DNA from 4 places in the Streptomyces sp. NPDC001231 genome. Region 1 is predicted to be linked to each of the others. Evidence: riboswitches for the same ligand, from Rfam matches in the RefSeq annotation. Region 1 holds a riboswitch; each other region holds the start of a gene.
The links. Region 1 has a riboswitch for cyclic di-AMP ahead of ACFY3J_RS14690 (C40 family peptidase). Riboswitches for the same ligand answer to the same signal wherever they lie in the genome.

Region 1 (3,396 bases):
AAGTCCCGGTAGGTCGGCGGCAGCACTCCGCGATAGGCGTGCCACCAGTGGTGCCGGTCGCCGCCGTCGTCCAGCCCCGCGAGCACCAGGAGCAACTCGCGCAGCTGGGCGTCGTGGACCGCGTACGCGTCCAGGAGCGAGCGCACGTCGGCCGGTTTCACCCCGCTGGTGCCGGTCTCGATCCGGCTGACCTTCGACTGGTGCCAGCCGACCAGGCGGGCCGCCTCACCGCTGGTGAGACCCGCGCCGGTGCGCAACGCGCGCAGTTCGGCGCCCAGCTTCCGGCGGCGCACCTCGGGACCGTGCTGCATGGGCTACTCCCTCGCTCCCTCTGAACGCTCCATGCGACCCGCTGCGGATACGGTCTGTCGTCGCAGAGTTCACCGCATCGAGCGACAGATATATGCATATCTCGGTGGATCGCCACCGAGACCGGAGAGGTGATGGCAGTCTGACGGCGAAGCACCAGTGCGGGACCGTACTCGAATCATCCGCCAAGTGTCGGACTCCGGCCCCGTGGGAAAGGGACGACGTCGCCATGGCAGACCATCTGGAAGCATCCGTCACTCTGCCGAGCGATCCCGCCTCGGTCTGCGCGGCCCGTGCCTATGTGGCCGGCACGCTCGCGGAGTGGGGCCTGCCGCCGACCACGGACACCGCCGAGACGGTCCGGCTCATCGTGTCCGAACTCGCCACCAACGCCGTACAGCACACTTTGGGGCAGTCACCCACCTTCACGGTGGACCTCGTCCTCGTGCGTGACGAACGACTGCGTATCGGGGTCACCGACAGCCACCCCCGGTTCCCGAAACGCCTGCCGGCCGCCGTCCAGCAGGACAACGGCCGGGGCATGGTGATCATCCGGTGGCTCACCGCCGAGTGCGGTGGCAGACTGACCGTGAGGCCGACCCGGGAGGGCGGCAAGACGGTCTGCATCGAACTGCCGTGGACGGTTCCCGCCCGACCGGTGACGGCCGCGGGTCAGGAACCGTAGGAACGTGCGGTGACGACGTCGAAGCTCCGTCACCGCACGGCACCGCACTGCGGCCGGGTCAGCTCACCCGGCCGTACCAGACGCTCTTCGTCCAGATCTTCTGGAGCTTCACCACGTCCCCGGTCTTCGGGGCGTGCCAGATCTTGCCCTTGCCGGCGTAGATGCCCACGTGGTAGACGTTCGAGCCCGAGTGGAAGAACACCAGGTCCCCGGCTCGGCGACTGCCCGCGGAGATGTGCCGACTCTTGTTGTACTGCTGTGCGGCCGTGCGGGGCAGCTTCTTGCCCGCCCTCTTGAACGAGTACAGCGTGAGCCCGGAGCAGTCGAACCTCCGCGGCCCCGTGGCGCCCCACTGGTAGGGCGACCCCTGCTTGGACGCTGCGATCCGCAGCGCCGTGTTCGCGGTCGTCACGGCCGAGGCCTCGGAGGCCACACCCGGGACCACGATCGAGCCGCCCACGGCGGCCAGGGTCAGGGCCGAGGCCGTGCCGGCCCGGGCCATCAGCGACGGGACACGATTGAGCGCAGTCATGCGCAACCCTTCGTCAGCCGCCTGTGAAGGATGACCTGTCGGATTCGGGCTGGCGAAGTTGCCCGGCCGCGTTGCCGCGGCTTCACCCCAAGGGCTGCTCGGACCGGCCATGGCGTGACCGTTCCGGCGACCCGTCGTGCTTGGGTCCTCCACTCCTGCCGATCCACTCCTGTCGACCGGTCATCCGGGCGGCGGCAGGACTCGGCGTCCGCCCGGACCGCCCCGCCGTTGTGGCGGGGGCTTGTCGTCAGACAGGGATCTTCACCTACGGATGTCCGAAAATCCCAACGCAACCGCGTGTTTGTGTTGTTACTCACCACGCGCCCGTTCGGGTGGACACCCTCGCGATCGAACGTCTTCCCCCTCCCGCGACGACCCCCGGACCAGCAGCGGAACACCTCATTCCGCCATCCGGGGAGGCGCGTTGCGCAACTGCGGCGGTCCCGAAAAGGGAGCTGAACCTACACCGAAAGGCGGTCGGTCATTAGGGGCGATTTCACCCCGTGTCCAGACAGATGGGCCACATTGCCCGCCGAGACCGCGGCTGGGGATGACGTCAACTTCCGCAGTCGGGGGGCAGGGTGACGCGGGCCGTGCGCCGCTCGCCGTCCAGCACCCGCAGGGCCCGGACCGGAGTGTCCGCGTGCAGCTCGGTCTCGCCCCGCCGGTGCGTCAGCGCCAGGGTGTCGCGCAACTCCGCCGCCCTGCCGACGAGCGCCCGGGCGGCCCTCAGGGCCCGGTAGGTGTCTCCGGGTCGTCCCGGGTTGACGCGGCCCAGCAGGCGGCCGCCTCCAGGTAACGGTTGATCGGCTCCGCCTCGGCGCGGGTCGGCGCCGGCAAGGGCGGCAGCTCGGGTGGTGGCATCGGCGGCTCACCCCGCGTCCGGCGCGGTGCGCGTGGCCCCGCGGTTCGGGACGATTCGGTCAATCAGTCCATAGTTCAGGGCTTCTTGTGCGTCCAGCACCTGCTCCCGCTCCAGGTCGGTCCGCACCTGCCGCGCGGACCGCCCGGTGCTCCGCGCGGGCAGCTCCTCCAGGCGGGCGCGCACCCGCGTCAGCTCGTCCGCCTGGATCGCCAGGTCGGACGCCTTGCCCTCGACCGGCTCGGGCAGCGACGGCTGCCGCAGGACCACGCGGGCGCCGGGCAGCGCGTACCGCTTGCCCGGGGTGCCCGCGGCCGGCAGCACCGCCGCGGACGCGACGGCCTGGCCCAGGCGGATCGTCTCCACGTCGCAGCACACGTACCGCATCGTGTCGTGGACGGCCGTCGTCGCGCCGAACGAGCCGCCGGGGGAGTTGATGCAGAGCGAGATGTCCCGGTCGGGCGTCCAGTGCTCCAGGTGGAGGAACTGTGCGATCACGTCGTTCGCCGCGGTGTCGTCGATCGGTGTGCCGAGGAGGACGATCCGCTCCTCGAGCAGTTTCGCGTACGGATCCAGGGATCGCCGGCCGGCGCTGGTGATCTCGGTGAACTCGGGCAGGACGCAGCGGGCGGACGGTCGCGTCATGGCACACCCCTCGATGCGGCGGCGCCGGCTCCGGTCGGAGCGGTCTCTGTGAAAAATGTACAGGACGTACGTAAGTCGCGGAGGGCTCTCCCGTGCCGGGCGCGGAAACGGTCCCGGGTCGTGCACGGCGTCCTGCGGGGTGAAGCTGGAAGCACGGGCGCTCGACGACCCAGGGGACTGGCCATGGTGTTCTTCGCGATGTCCGAGCGGCGCCCTCTCCCGCCGCTCTCCGCCGCAGATCTGGTGCTGGAGCACGAGCGGCTCCACCAGGAGATCGATCAGCTCCAGCGGGCCCTGACCTCGCATGCCGTCATCGATCAGGCGATCGGCGCCGTGGTGACCTTCGGGCGGATCCCGCCCGAG
Region 2 (3,396 bases), on a different contig from region 1:
CGTCATCTGCCGCCTCCGGTTCCGCATCCACCTCGGTCACTGACCCTCACCGACCGGCGGCGGCCCACCCGCTTCGCGTGCGCGGCTCCGCCACGGTGGGGCCCCGCCCGCGATCGGCGGGGTCGGTCACACTGGAGCCAGTCCGCCGCCGAGAGAGAGGGCGTCGATGCCCCACCCGTACGTCCTGCTGTCCGCCGCCGTCTCGCTCGACGGCTACCTGGACGACACCGGTCCCGAGCGCCTGCTGCTCTCCAGCCCCGCCGACTTCGACCGGGTCGACGAGGTGCGGGCGTCGGCCGACGCGATCTTGATCGGGGCCGGCACCCTGCGGGCCGACAACCCGCGGCTGCTGGTGAACTCTCCGGCGCGGCGGGCCGCCCGCCGCGCCGCCGGGAAGCCGGAGTACCCGCTGAAGGTCGCGGTCAGCGCCTCCGGCGAGCTGGACCCCGGGGCGCCCTTCTGGCACACCGGCGGCGAGAAGGTCCTCTACACGACCGACGAGGGCGCGCTGCGGCTGCGGCGTACGGGCCTGGCCGCCGATGTCGTGCCGCTGGGCGCCGAACTCGGCTGGCCCCGGCTGCTCGAGCACCTGCACGACGTACGCGGGGTGCGCCGGCTCATGGTCGAGGGCGGCGGGACCGTCCACACACAACTGCTCCAGCAGCAGCTCGCGGACGAGGTGCAGCTCGTGCTCGCCCCTCTGTTCGTGGGGGACGCGGACGCGCCCCGGCTGTTCGGGCCCGGGACCTACCAGGGCGGGCGGCTGCGGCTGGTGGAGACGCGGACCATCGAGGACGTCGTCCTCGTGCGCTACGAGCCCACCGCCCCCGGCACCGCCGGCCGCGCCGTGCCCGCGGACCGGCACTGGCTCCGGCTCGCCTGCGAACTGGCGGCCCAGTGCCCGCCGTCCCGGACCGCGTTCAGCGTGGGCGCCGTGGTGGTCGCCGCCGACGGGACCGAACTCGCCCGCGGGTACTCGCGGGAGGGCGGCGACCCGGTCGTGCACGCGGAGGAGGCGGCGCTGGCCAAGGTCGACCCGGCGGATCCGCGGCTGCCGGACGCCACGGTGTACAGCAGCCTGGAGCCGTGCGCCCGCCGCGCCTCCCGGCCGCGTCCGTGCGCCCGGCTGATTCTGGACGCCGGGGTGCGACGGGTGGTGACGGCGTGGCGGGAGCCGGACACGTTCGTCGAGGGCGCCGACGGGACCGGGGTGCTGGCGGCCGGTGGCGCGGACGTCGTCGTGGTGCCGGAGTTCGAGGAGCGGGCCATGGAACCGAACCGCCATCTGCTCGGCTGAACGGGGCCCCGTCGCACGGCCGGGAACCGTGTGACGAATGGTGGAAGGTGAGGTGGGTGCGAGCAGCCTTCCGGATGGCATATACTGGTGTCACAACGACGCGGGGTGGAGCAGCTCGGTAGCTCGCTGGGCTCATAACCCAGAGGTCGCAGGTTCAAATCCTGTCCCCGCTACTGAAGGCTCAGGGCCGGAATCCGATCAATGGATTCCGGCCCTGAGTGTTTCACGGGCACGCGTCTCTCCTTGAGGCGCAGTCAACTCGCCCGGTTTTCGGTGGTCATGGACCGTAAGGTCGCGCCGGAAGGTTTAGTGATCAAGCCGAACGGCTTGGAATCCGAGCCCCGAGTCTATTAACGTTCGATAACGCAGCACGGTCGTCCCAGCCGTCACAAGAGGCGGCTCCGTGCACGCACGCCGAATCCCGCAAGGGAACCGGGGAACCACCAACTTGGGGTGAATCGAGCGTAACCGCCGTGTACTCACGGCTTGTTTACGCGCGTAGGAGACCTTCCCGCTCCGAACCCGTCAGCTAACCCGGTAGGCGAGACGGAAGGAAAGGAGTGCGCCTTCGTGGCGTCCAACCCGCCTGTCCCGGAAGCCCCGTTCGCGCCGAGCCGGCAGCACGGAGAGACCTTCGGCTACGACAGCCGCCGCGCCGACGAGGGCCCCTGGGAGGAGTGGAACCCCACCGCGGAGTCCATCCGTCCCGTGCGCGGTCGGCACCGCGTCGCCAAGCAGCGCGGCGGCGGACTCGCCCGCAGTTCCACCGTTCTCGGTGTCGGCGTCATCGCCGCGGTCGGCGCGGGCGGCATGGCGAGCGCCAACAGCGGCAAGCCGCCGGTGTCCATCTCGCTGCCCGACCTGCCCTCCGTGGGCTCCCTGTTCGAGGACTCCGACGCCGCCCCCGCGGGCTCGTCGACCGCGCTCAGTGGCGTCGGCCTGACCACCGCCGAGGCCGAGGACGGCACCTCGGACGCCGGCGAGGTGCTGCGCAACCGGATCATGGCGCAGGCCGAGCAGCAGCAGGTCCAGATCGAGGCCAAGGCCCAGGCTGATGCCGAGGCCGCCGTCGCCAAGAAGGCCGCCGAGGAGGCGGCGAAGGCGCGGGAGACGGCCGAGGCCAAGGCCGCCGCCGAGAAGAAGAAGGCGGAGGAGGAGGCCAAGCGGAAGGCCGAGGAGGCCGCGAGGAAGGCCGAGGAGGCCCGGCTGGCCGAGCTGGCCAGGCAGTACGCGCTGCCCACCTCCTCGTACACGCTCACCTCCACCTTCGGCCAGGCCGGTTCCATGTGGTCCTCCGGCTACCACACCGGCCTCGACTTCGCCGCGCCCACGGGCACCCTGCTCAAGGCGATCCACACCGGCACCATCACCGAGGCCGGCTGGGCCGGCTCCTACGGCTACCGCACGATCCTCACCCTCGAGGACGGCACCGAGCTGTGGTACTGCCACCAGTCGTCGATCAGCGTCAGCGTCGGCCAGAAGGTCAGCACGGGCGACGTGATCGGCCGCGTGGGCGCCACGGGCAACGTCACGGGGCCCCACCTCCACCTGGAGGTCCACCCGGGCGGCCAGTCCACCGGAATCGACCCGCTGGCGTGGCTGCGCGGCAAGGGCATCACCCCCTGACGGACATGGACCGGTCTCACCCCTGACGAGCCTGTGAGAGCGGTTTGCGCAACCTTTGCGGCCGGATGCGGCCCGGCCCGGAATGGGTCGCTCCGGCGCGGTTGTTGATGTTGGGCATGACTTCTCTACGCAAACTGGGTTCGTCCGATCTCGAGGTCTTCCCGCTCGCCCTCGGCGGCAACGTCTTCGGCTGGACCGCCGACCAGGAGCAGTCCTTCGCCGTCCTCGACGCCTACACGGCCGCCGGAGGCAACTTCGTCGACACCGCCGACTCCTACTCCGCGTGGGTGGAGGGCAACCAGGGCGGCGAGTCCGAGACGATCATCGGCAAGTGGATCAAGGAGCGCGGCAACCGCTCCGACGTCGTCATCGCCACCAAGGTCAGCCAGCACCCCGACTACCAGGGTCTGAGCGCCGCGAACATCAAGGCCGCGGCCGACGCCTCCCTCAGGCGCCTGGGCACGGACCACATC
Region 3 (3,396 bases), on a different contig from region 1:
CCACCCGTGACGGCCGTGACGGCTCAGGCCGGACGTATCGCGCTGTGAATGGCCCGTGGGCCGGCGAAGAAGATCGACTCCTCGCGTATCGACGCGCCCGGACTCGGGGCGTGGACCATGGTGCCGTTGCCCGCGTACAGGCCCACGTGGCTGACCTCGCCGTAGAAGAAGATCAGGTCCCCCGGCTCCAGTTCGGCGAGCTGGATCGCCGCGCCGGAGCCGACTTGTTCGTGGGTGGTACGGGGCAGCGCCACCCCGGCGGCCCGCCAGGCGGCCTGGGTGAGACTCGAGCAGTCGTAGGAGCCCGGGCCGGTGGCCCCCCACACGCACGGCTTGCCGATCTGGGCGCGGGCGAAGGCCAGCGCCTTGGCGGCCTTCCGCTCGTAGGCCGAGAACGGGCTGTCGCCGACGCCGACGCCGACGCCTGGGCCGGTGGCGGGGTCGGGGCCGGTGGCGGCCCCCGGCTCGCCCGCCGCTCCCGGGCCGCCGGCCTGGCTGGCGTCGAAGAGCGAGTTGCCGTCCAGCGGCGGGGTCGTGTCGAACAGTCCGGTGGCGTGCTGCTGCCACTGCGCCGCCTCCGGCTGAGGCGCGGGCCGGGGCTCCTCGGCCGGGCGCGCCCCGACGGCGGCGGGCGGCGGCGCGCTCTGCTGCGCGGCGTGCCTGGACAGCATTTCGCCGGCCAGGGCGAGCTTGTTCCGCATCCGCTCCTTGGCGGGCCGCCGCACCGCGCCCTGCCGGTGGCGCGCGACCGAGACACCCGCCCCGCCGACCACCTCACGACCCGCCTCGGCCACGCCCGCAAACCCCGCGACGGGGCCCGCGGGCGGGGTCGCGGTGCCCGGACTTCCGGTGCTGAGCACCTCCATGGCCCCGGTGGCCGACGCCTCAAGGGTCCCGGCGGAGAGCGCCTCCATGGTGCCGGTGGGCGGCGGCTGCATGGTGCCGGTGGGTGGCGGTTGCATGATGCCGACGGGGAGTACTCCCATGGTGCCGGTGGGCGGCGGCTGCATGATGTCGGCGGGGAGGGTCCCCATGGTCCCCGTGGGCGGCGGCTGCATGGTGCTGTTGGGGAGGGCTTCCATGGTGCCGGTGGTCGGCGCCTGCATGTTGCCGGGGGGTGGCGGTTGCATGATGCCGGCGGGGAGTACTCCCATGGTGCCGGTGGTCGGCGCTTCCATGGTTCCCGTCGGGAGTATCCCTGTGGTCCCGTTCGGCAGCGAGTCGATTGCGCCGGTGGGTGGCGGTTGCATGATGCCGACGGGGAGTACTCCCATGGTGCCGGTGGGCGGCGGCTGCATGGTCCTGTTGGGGAGTACTTCCATGGTGCCTGTGGGCACCGGTCCCGCCGTTCCGGTGGCAGGCGGCACCATGGAGCGGGCGGTCAGTTCCGCCACGGGGGAGGCGGCCACGGTGGCGGTGGGTGCGGCGGGCAATTCCGGTGGGGGAGTGGTGTCCCGTACCGCCGCCGGCAGTTCGGGCACCGGGCCCGCCGGGCCCGCGGTCAGCTCCGGCCGAGGCGCCCTGCCCGCCTCGAGGCCCAGTCCCTCGCGGACCTCCGCCGGACGCCTACTCGGCGCGACGGAAGGGGAGTTGGCCGAGTTGGGCATACGGTCCGGCGGCAGGACCGCGGGCATGGTCGGACCCAACTGGGCACGCCCCACGTCGAACCACTTCCTGGCCACCCGATCGATCGCCGGATCGGATCCCCCGGAACCGCCCAAGGCAGCCGAACCGCGCCGCGTACGTGCGCTCTTGCTCATCGCGCGCGTGGCGTTGAAATTCCCCGTGGCGTTCTCCGCCTGGTCGTAGAGGCTGCTGATCCGCTGCTGGACCTCGGCGCGGCTGGGCCTGTCGTCGCTCGGTCGTTCCCGCGTCAAGGAAGACGCACTCCTCCCATGGGCCGCCTACCGGTTCTGCTCTCGGCATCGGGCGGACGTTCTGTGGAAGGCGTGCCCTACGGCCCTTGTCCGGAGGGACAGTTGAGCCGCTTCACCCCGAGGTTGGTCGGTTCCCCGGCTCCGGCTGCTGTGGGGGCGTACCGGACTCGGCGGAGGTCGCACGATCCGACGCGACTCGCCGGAGGCAATCGTGCGGCCTGGTCGTCAACTTAGCGAACATGTGTGCCTGGTGTGAAGAATGAAGCGTGGAATGTCCGATACGTATTCGTGACCTTCCCGTGAGGTGCCTCACGCTCGTCCGGCCCGGCTTCCTTACGGAATGCGGACGTCCGAGGGCGGGGAGCGCTCGGGGGCGGCGTGAGCGTGGGGGTGGTGCCACGCTGGAGGCATGCAGGAGTCTTACGAGTCCACGGGTGCCGGGTCCGGCGAGCGGCGGCCGACCGGGGCGGCGCGGGTACTGGTCGTCGAGGACGATGCCACGGTCGCCGAGATCGTCTCCGGCTACCTGGACCGCGCGGGCCATGTCGTCGACCGTGCCGCGGACGGGCCGACCGCGCTCGCCCGGGCCGCCGCGCACTGGCCGGACCTGGTCGTGCTCGACCTGATGCTGCCGGGCATGGACGGACTGGAGGTGTGCCGCCGGATGCGCGGGCGCGGCCCGGTGCCGGTCATCATGCTCACCGCCCGCGGCGACGAGGACGACCGCATCCTGGGTCTGGAGGTCGGCGCCGACGACTACGTCACCAAGCCGTTCAGCCCCCGCGAGCTCGTCCTGCGGGTGGAGTCGGTGCTGCGCCGCACCCGGCCCGCCACCGCGCCGCGGCCGCTCGCCGCGGCCGGACTCGCCGTGGACCCGGCCGGCCGCCGCGCCACCAGGGACGGCGCCGAACTCGCGCTCACCCTCCGCGAGTTCGACCTGCTCTCCTTCTTCCTGCGCCACCCCGGCCGGGTGTTCAGCCGCGAGGACCTGATGCGCGAGGTGTGGGGATGGGACTTCGGTGACCTCTCCACGGTCACCGTCCACGTCCGGCGGCTGCGCGGCAAGGTCGAGGCCGACCCGGCCCGTCCCCGCCTCATCCAGACCGTGTGGGGCGTGGGCTACCGGTTCGACCCCACCGGGCACGACGGGAGTTGACAGTGCGGGACAACCTGTTCATCGCCTTCTACGCCTTCCTCGGCGCCGCAGTGGCGGGTCTGGTCGGCGCGGGTGCGCTGCGGCTGATCCGGCGGCGTTCGCTGACGGCCTCGCTCGCCGTGGTCGCCGCCGTGGCGGTGGGCGCGATGCTGACGGGCACCCTGGCCGTGGCCCAGGCGATGTTCCTGTCCGCACACGACCTGTCCGTCGTCACCACCGTCGTGGCGATGGCGGCGGTGGTGTCCCTGGCCACCGCGCTGCTCCTGGGCCGCTGGGTCGTGGCCCGCAGCCGCGAGCTCGCCCGCGCGGCCCGCTCGCTCGGCGACCACGGCGACTTCGCCGCGCCCCACCGTCCGGCGACCG
Region 4 (3,396 bases), on a different contig from region 1:
TCCTGCGCGACTTCCGGCCCACGCCCGACCCTGCCATCGACAATGCGGCGAGGCTGGTCGAAACGATCAGCACCGACCCTGCTGTTCTACGGGTGTCCCAGCTGGCCGCGATCGCCGACATGAGCGTGCGCCGGCTGCAGAGGTTGTTCGCCGAATACGTCGGCATCGGACCCAAGTGGGTGATCCGGCGAGCTCGCATGCAGGAAGCCGCCGCACGTGCGGCCACCGCCCCGCAGGACTGGTCCGCTCTCGCCGCCGAACTGGGCTACGCCGATCAAGCACACTTCACCCGCGACTTCACCGCATCCATAGGGGCCTCCCCGGCGAGGTACGCGTCTTCGGCGGGACGCCGGAACGACTCCTGAGGTACCCGACCGCCCCGTTCACATAGAGTTACGGACTGGAAGTTGCCCGTGCCCCAGCCGTGCCCGATCGAGCGGGGAATCGGGCACCTGCCTGAGCTACTCGGGGCGGCTGCTCAGTCAATCGAGCGGGTTGGGTTATGCAGCTGGTGGACAGCGCCGACAGCGCCCGCTGACTCAATGAAGGTCATGGACTCCGCCGACCTCGGTTACTGTCTGGGGACCCGAGAGGCGGGCGCAGTGACGGGGGGCCGCCGCCGTGTCGATACGTGAGAACTTCGCCAAGCTCTTCAAGACCACGACCAGGACTCCTGACGGCGACCCGTTCGTGGTGGAGCACCCGTGTCAATGCTCGCCGGAGTGGCCCGGCTTGGAGACGACGGCGAACGGGCACATGCTTCCGGCCCAGCCCTCCAGCCACTACAGCGTTCTCACCAACCCCGAGGTCGGTCCGTTCGTCGCACGCTGCACCGGTTGTCACGCTCGGTATCCCAACCCTTGGGTGATCCCGCAGGGCGCGCCGATGCCTTTCGACTGGGCCCGTGAGGCTCCGCCGACCGCGTAAGCGCCGAGCAGGCGCAGTATGGGGAGAGAGTCGCACTCGCAGCCGGGGAGGCTGGGCTTTTGGGGCTGTGCGGGCGCGGCGTTCGCCGTCTGGGACAGCAGCGCCACGGAGGTGGGGGCCGCGGTCGTCAGACCGAGGGCCGGGGACGTGCGCAGTCCGGCGATCCGGGGGGCCGTGGTCCGGGCTTTGCGGTGCGACGCCAAGGGTGGCGCCTCCTTCCGTAGACCGCCTACCGGGTCAGCTGTCGGGTTCGGGCGGGTGGTCGGAAGGGTTGCCCTACCATCCCGTGCGCGCCGTGGGGGACGCGTGAACGGGACCGATTCACCCCAGGGATGAGTGGGTCCCCGGCTCCGGCTGCCGTGAGGCGCACCGGACTCGGCGCAGGCCACCCGTTCCGGCGTCGCTCGCCGGTGGGGTACGGGGTGCCCGCCGGGCACGCTGGCCAACGCTTGTGACTGCTGTGAAGGTTGGTGCGTGATATGTCCGCTACGTTTTCGTGACTTTCACGGTGCGCATACGGATGGCTGCACTCCGATGGTTTTCGGATCTCTGGCCGAAGAAGCACCTGTCGGTGCTGTAGGGCCCCCAGTGCGCAAGGGGTGACAGGGGGGTGCGTCCGATCTCCGACCGCGCGGAAAGCGGGTCCGACGTCAGGGCTCCGGCCCGGGAGTCCGGATAGGCTCTGGCCAGGACGGGCTTGATCCGACGGGAGGCCGGGATGACGGCGCCGGGGCGCAGGAGCAGTACCTTCACGCGGCTGCTGCGGCACGGCTTCATCCATGCCTCGGACGCCGAGCGGCTGCTGGACGGGCCGGACCTCGCGCCGCTCCGGGACGATCCGGTGCTGCTGGAGGCGCTGGGCGCCACCGCCGACCCGGATCTCGCGCTGGGCGGGCTGGTCCGGCTGCTGGAGGCGCAGCCGGAGTCCAAGGCCCGCCGCGAGCTGCTCGACACGCTGATAGCGGCCAAACCGCTGCGCGACCGGCTGCTCGGCGTGCTCGGCGCCTCCACCGCGCTCGGCGACCACCTCGCCCGGCACGCAGGCGACTGGCGGGCGCTGGTCACCTACGAGCCGCGCGACCTGCACCCGGGGGTCGAGGAGTTCGAGCACGGGCTCGCCGAGGCCGGCGACCCGGTCGGGCTACGCGTCGCCTACCGGCGCTGCCTGCTGTCCATCGCCGCCCGCGACGTGTGCGGCACCACGGATGTCGCCGAGACCGCCGCCGAGCTCGCCGACCTCGCCACCGCCACCCTGCGCGCCGCGCTCCGGCTCGCGCGGACCGCCGCGCCCGAGGACGACGCGCTGTGCCGGCTCGCGGTGATCGCGATGGGCAAGTGCGGCGGCCACGAACTCAACTACGTCTCCGACGTCGACGTGATCTTCGTCGGTGAGGCCGCGGACGGCGCCGACGAGGTCAAGGCCCTGCGCGCCGCGACCCGGCTCGCCTCGCACATGATGCGGATCTGCTCCGAGACGACCGTGGAGGGCTCGATCTGGCCGGTCGACGCCAACCTGCGGCCCGAGGGCCGCAACGGGCCGCTGGTGCGCACCCTCAGCAGCCATGTCGCCTACTACCAGCGGTGGGCCAAGACCTGGGAGTTCCAGGCGCTGCTCAAGGCCCGCCCGGTGGCCGGCGACCTGGAACTGGGCGGGCAGTACATCGCCGCGCTCGGCCCGCTGGTCTGGCAGGCCGCCGAGCGCGAGAACTTCGTCGCCGACGTGCAGAAGATGCGCCGCCGCGTGGTCGAGACCATCCCCATGGCCGAGGTCGAGCGCGAGCTGAAGCTCGGACCGGGCGGCCTGCGCGACGTCGAATTCGCCGTGCAGCTGCTTCAATTGGTGCACGGGCGGACCGACCCGTCGCTGCGCAGCGGCTCCACCCTGGACGCGTTGCAGGCGCTGGCCGCCGGAGGGTACGTCGGGCGTGTGGACGCCGTGCAACTCGACGACGCCTACCGGTTCCTGCGCTCCCTGGAGCACCGCATCCAGCTGTTCCGGCTGCGGCGCACCCACCTCGTCCCCGAGGACGAGGCCGATCTGCGCCGGCTCGGACGGTCGCTCGGCCTGCGCAGCGACCCGATCACCGAGCTGACCCGCGAGTGGAAACGGCACACCAGCGTCGTACGCCGGCTGCACGAGAAGCTGTTCTACCGGCCGCTGCTCGACGCGGTCGCCCAACTCGCTCCCGGCGAGGCCCGGTTGAGGCCGGAGGCCGCGCGGGAGCGGCTCGTCGCCCTCGGGTACGCCGACCCGGCGGCCGCGCTGCGGCATCTGGAGGCGCTGGCCTCCGGCGTCACCAGGAAGGCGGCCATCCAGCGGACCCTGCTGCCCGTGCTGCTGGGGTGGTTCGCGGACTCCGCCGACCCGGACGCCGGGCTGCTGAACTTCCGCAAGGTGTCGGACGCGCTCGGCAAGACCCCCTGGTATCTGCGGCTGCTGCGGGACGAGGGGGCCGCCGCCGAGAACCT

Region 2: another riboswitch for cyclic di-AMP. It lies ahead of ACFY3J_RS36995 (M23 family metallopeptidase); the one in region 1 lies ahead of ACFY3J_RS14690 (C40 family peptidase).
Region 3: another riboswitch for cyclic di-AMP. It lies ahead of ACFY3J_RS21470 (NlpC/P60 family protein); the one in region 1 lies ahead of ACFY3J_RS14690 (C40 family peptidase).
Region 4: another riboswitch for cyclic di-AMP. It lies ahead of ACFY3J_RS24990 (glycoside hydrolase); the one in region 1 lies ahead of ACFY3J_RS14690 (C40 family peptidase).

The regions. Positions count from the first base shown of each region.
Region 1 is NZ_JBIAXS010000010.1:123,825-127,220, reverse strand. It holds gene ACFY3J_RS14700 (helix-turn-helix domain-containing protein) at 1-311, opposite strand, end outside; gene ACFY3J_RS14695 (ATP-binding protein) at 539-994, shown strand; gene ACFY3J_RS14690 (C40 family peptidase) at 1,053-1,526, opposite strand; cyclic di-AMP (ydaO/yuaA leader) riboswitch at 1,530-1,743, opposite strand; partial or broken gene ACFY3J_RS14685 (hypothetical protein) at 2,083-2,390, opposite strand; gene ACFY3J_RS14680 (ATP-dependent Clp protease proteolytic subunit) at 2,398-3,033, opposite strand; gene ACFY3J_RS14675 (ANTAR domain-containing protein) at 3,217-3,396, shown strand, end outside.
Region 2 is NZ_JBIAXS010000050.1:17,475-20,870, reverse strand. It holds gene ACFY3J_RS37010 (hypothetical protein) at 1-43, shown strand, start outside; gene ACFY3J_RS37005 (dihydrofolate reductase family protein) at 167-1,297, shown strand; tRNA gene ACFY3J_RS37000 (tRNA-Met) at 1,397-1,470, shown strand; cyclic di-AMP (ydaO/yuaA leader) riboswitch at 1,700-1,856, shown strand; gene ACFY3J_RS36995 (M23 family metallopeptidase) at 1,868-2,923, shown strand; gene ACFY3J_RS36990 (aldo/keto reductase) at 3,040-3,396, shown strand, end outside.
Region 3 is NZ_JBIAXS010000017.1:60,613-64,008, forward strand. It holds gene ACFY3J_RS21470 (NlpC/P60 family protein) at 24-1,877, opposite strand; cyclic di-AMP (ydaO/yuaA leader) riboswitch at 1,886-2,060, opposite strand; gene ACFY3J_RS21475 (response regulator transcription factor) at 2,287-3,033, shown strand; gene ACFY3J_RS21480 (sensor histidine kinase) at 3,036-3,396, shown strand, end outside.
Region 4 is NZ_JBIAXS010000021.1:125,750-129,145, reverse strand. It holds gene ACFY3J_RS25000 (DUF6597 domain-containing transcriptional factor) at 1-365, shown strand, start outside; gene ACFY3J_RS24995 (hypothetical protein) at 622-927, shown strand; partial or broken gene ACFY3J_RS24990 (glycoside hydrolase) at 963-1,130, opposite strand; cyclic di-AMP (ydaO/yuaA leader) riboswitch at 1,138-1,318, opposite strand; gene ACFY3J_RS24985 (bifunctional [glutamine synthetase] adenylyltransferase/[glutamine synthetase]-adenylyl-L-tyrosine phosphorylase) at 1,646-3,396, shown strand, end outside.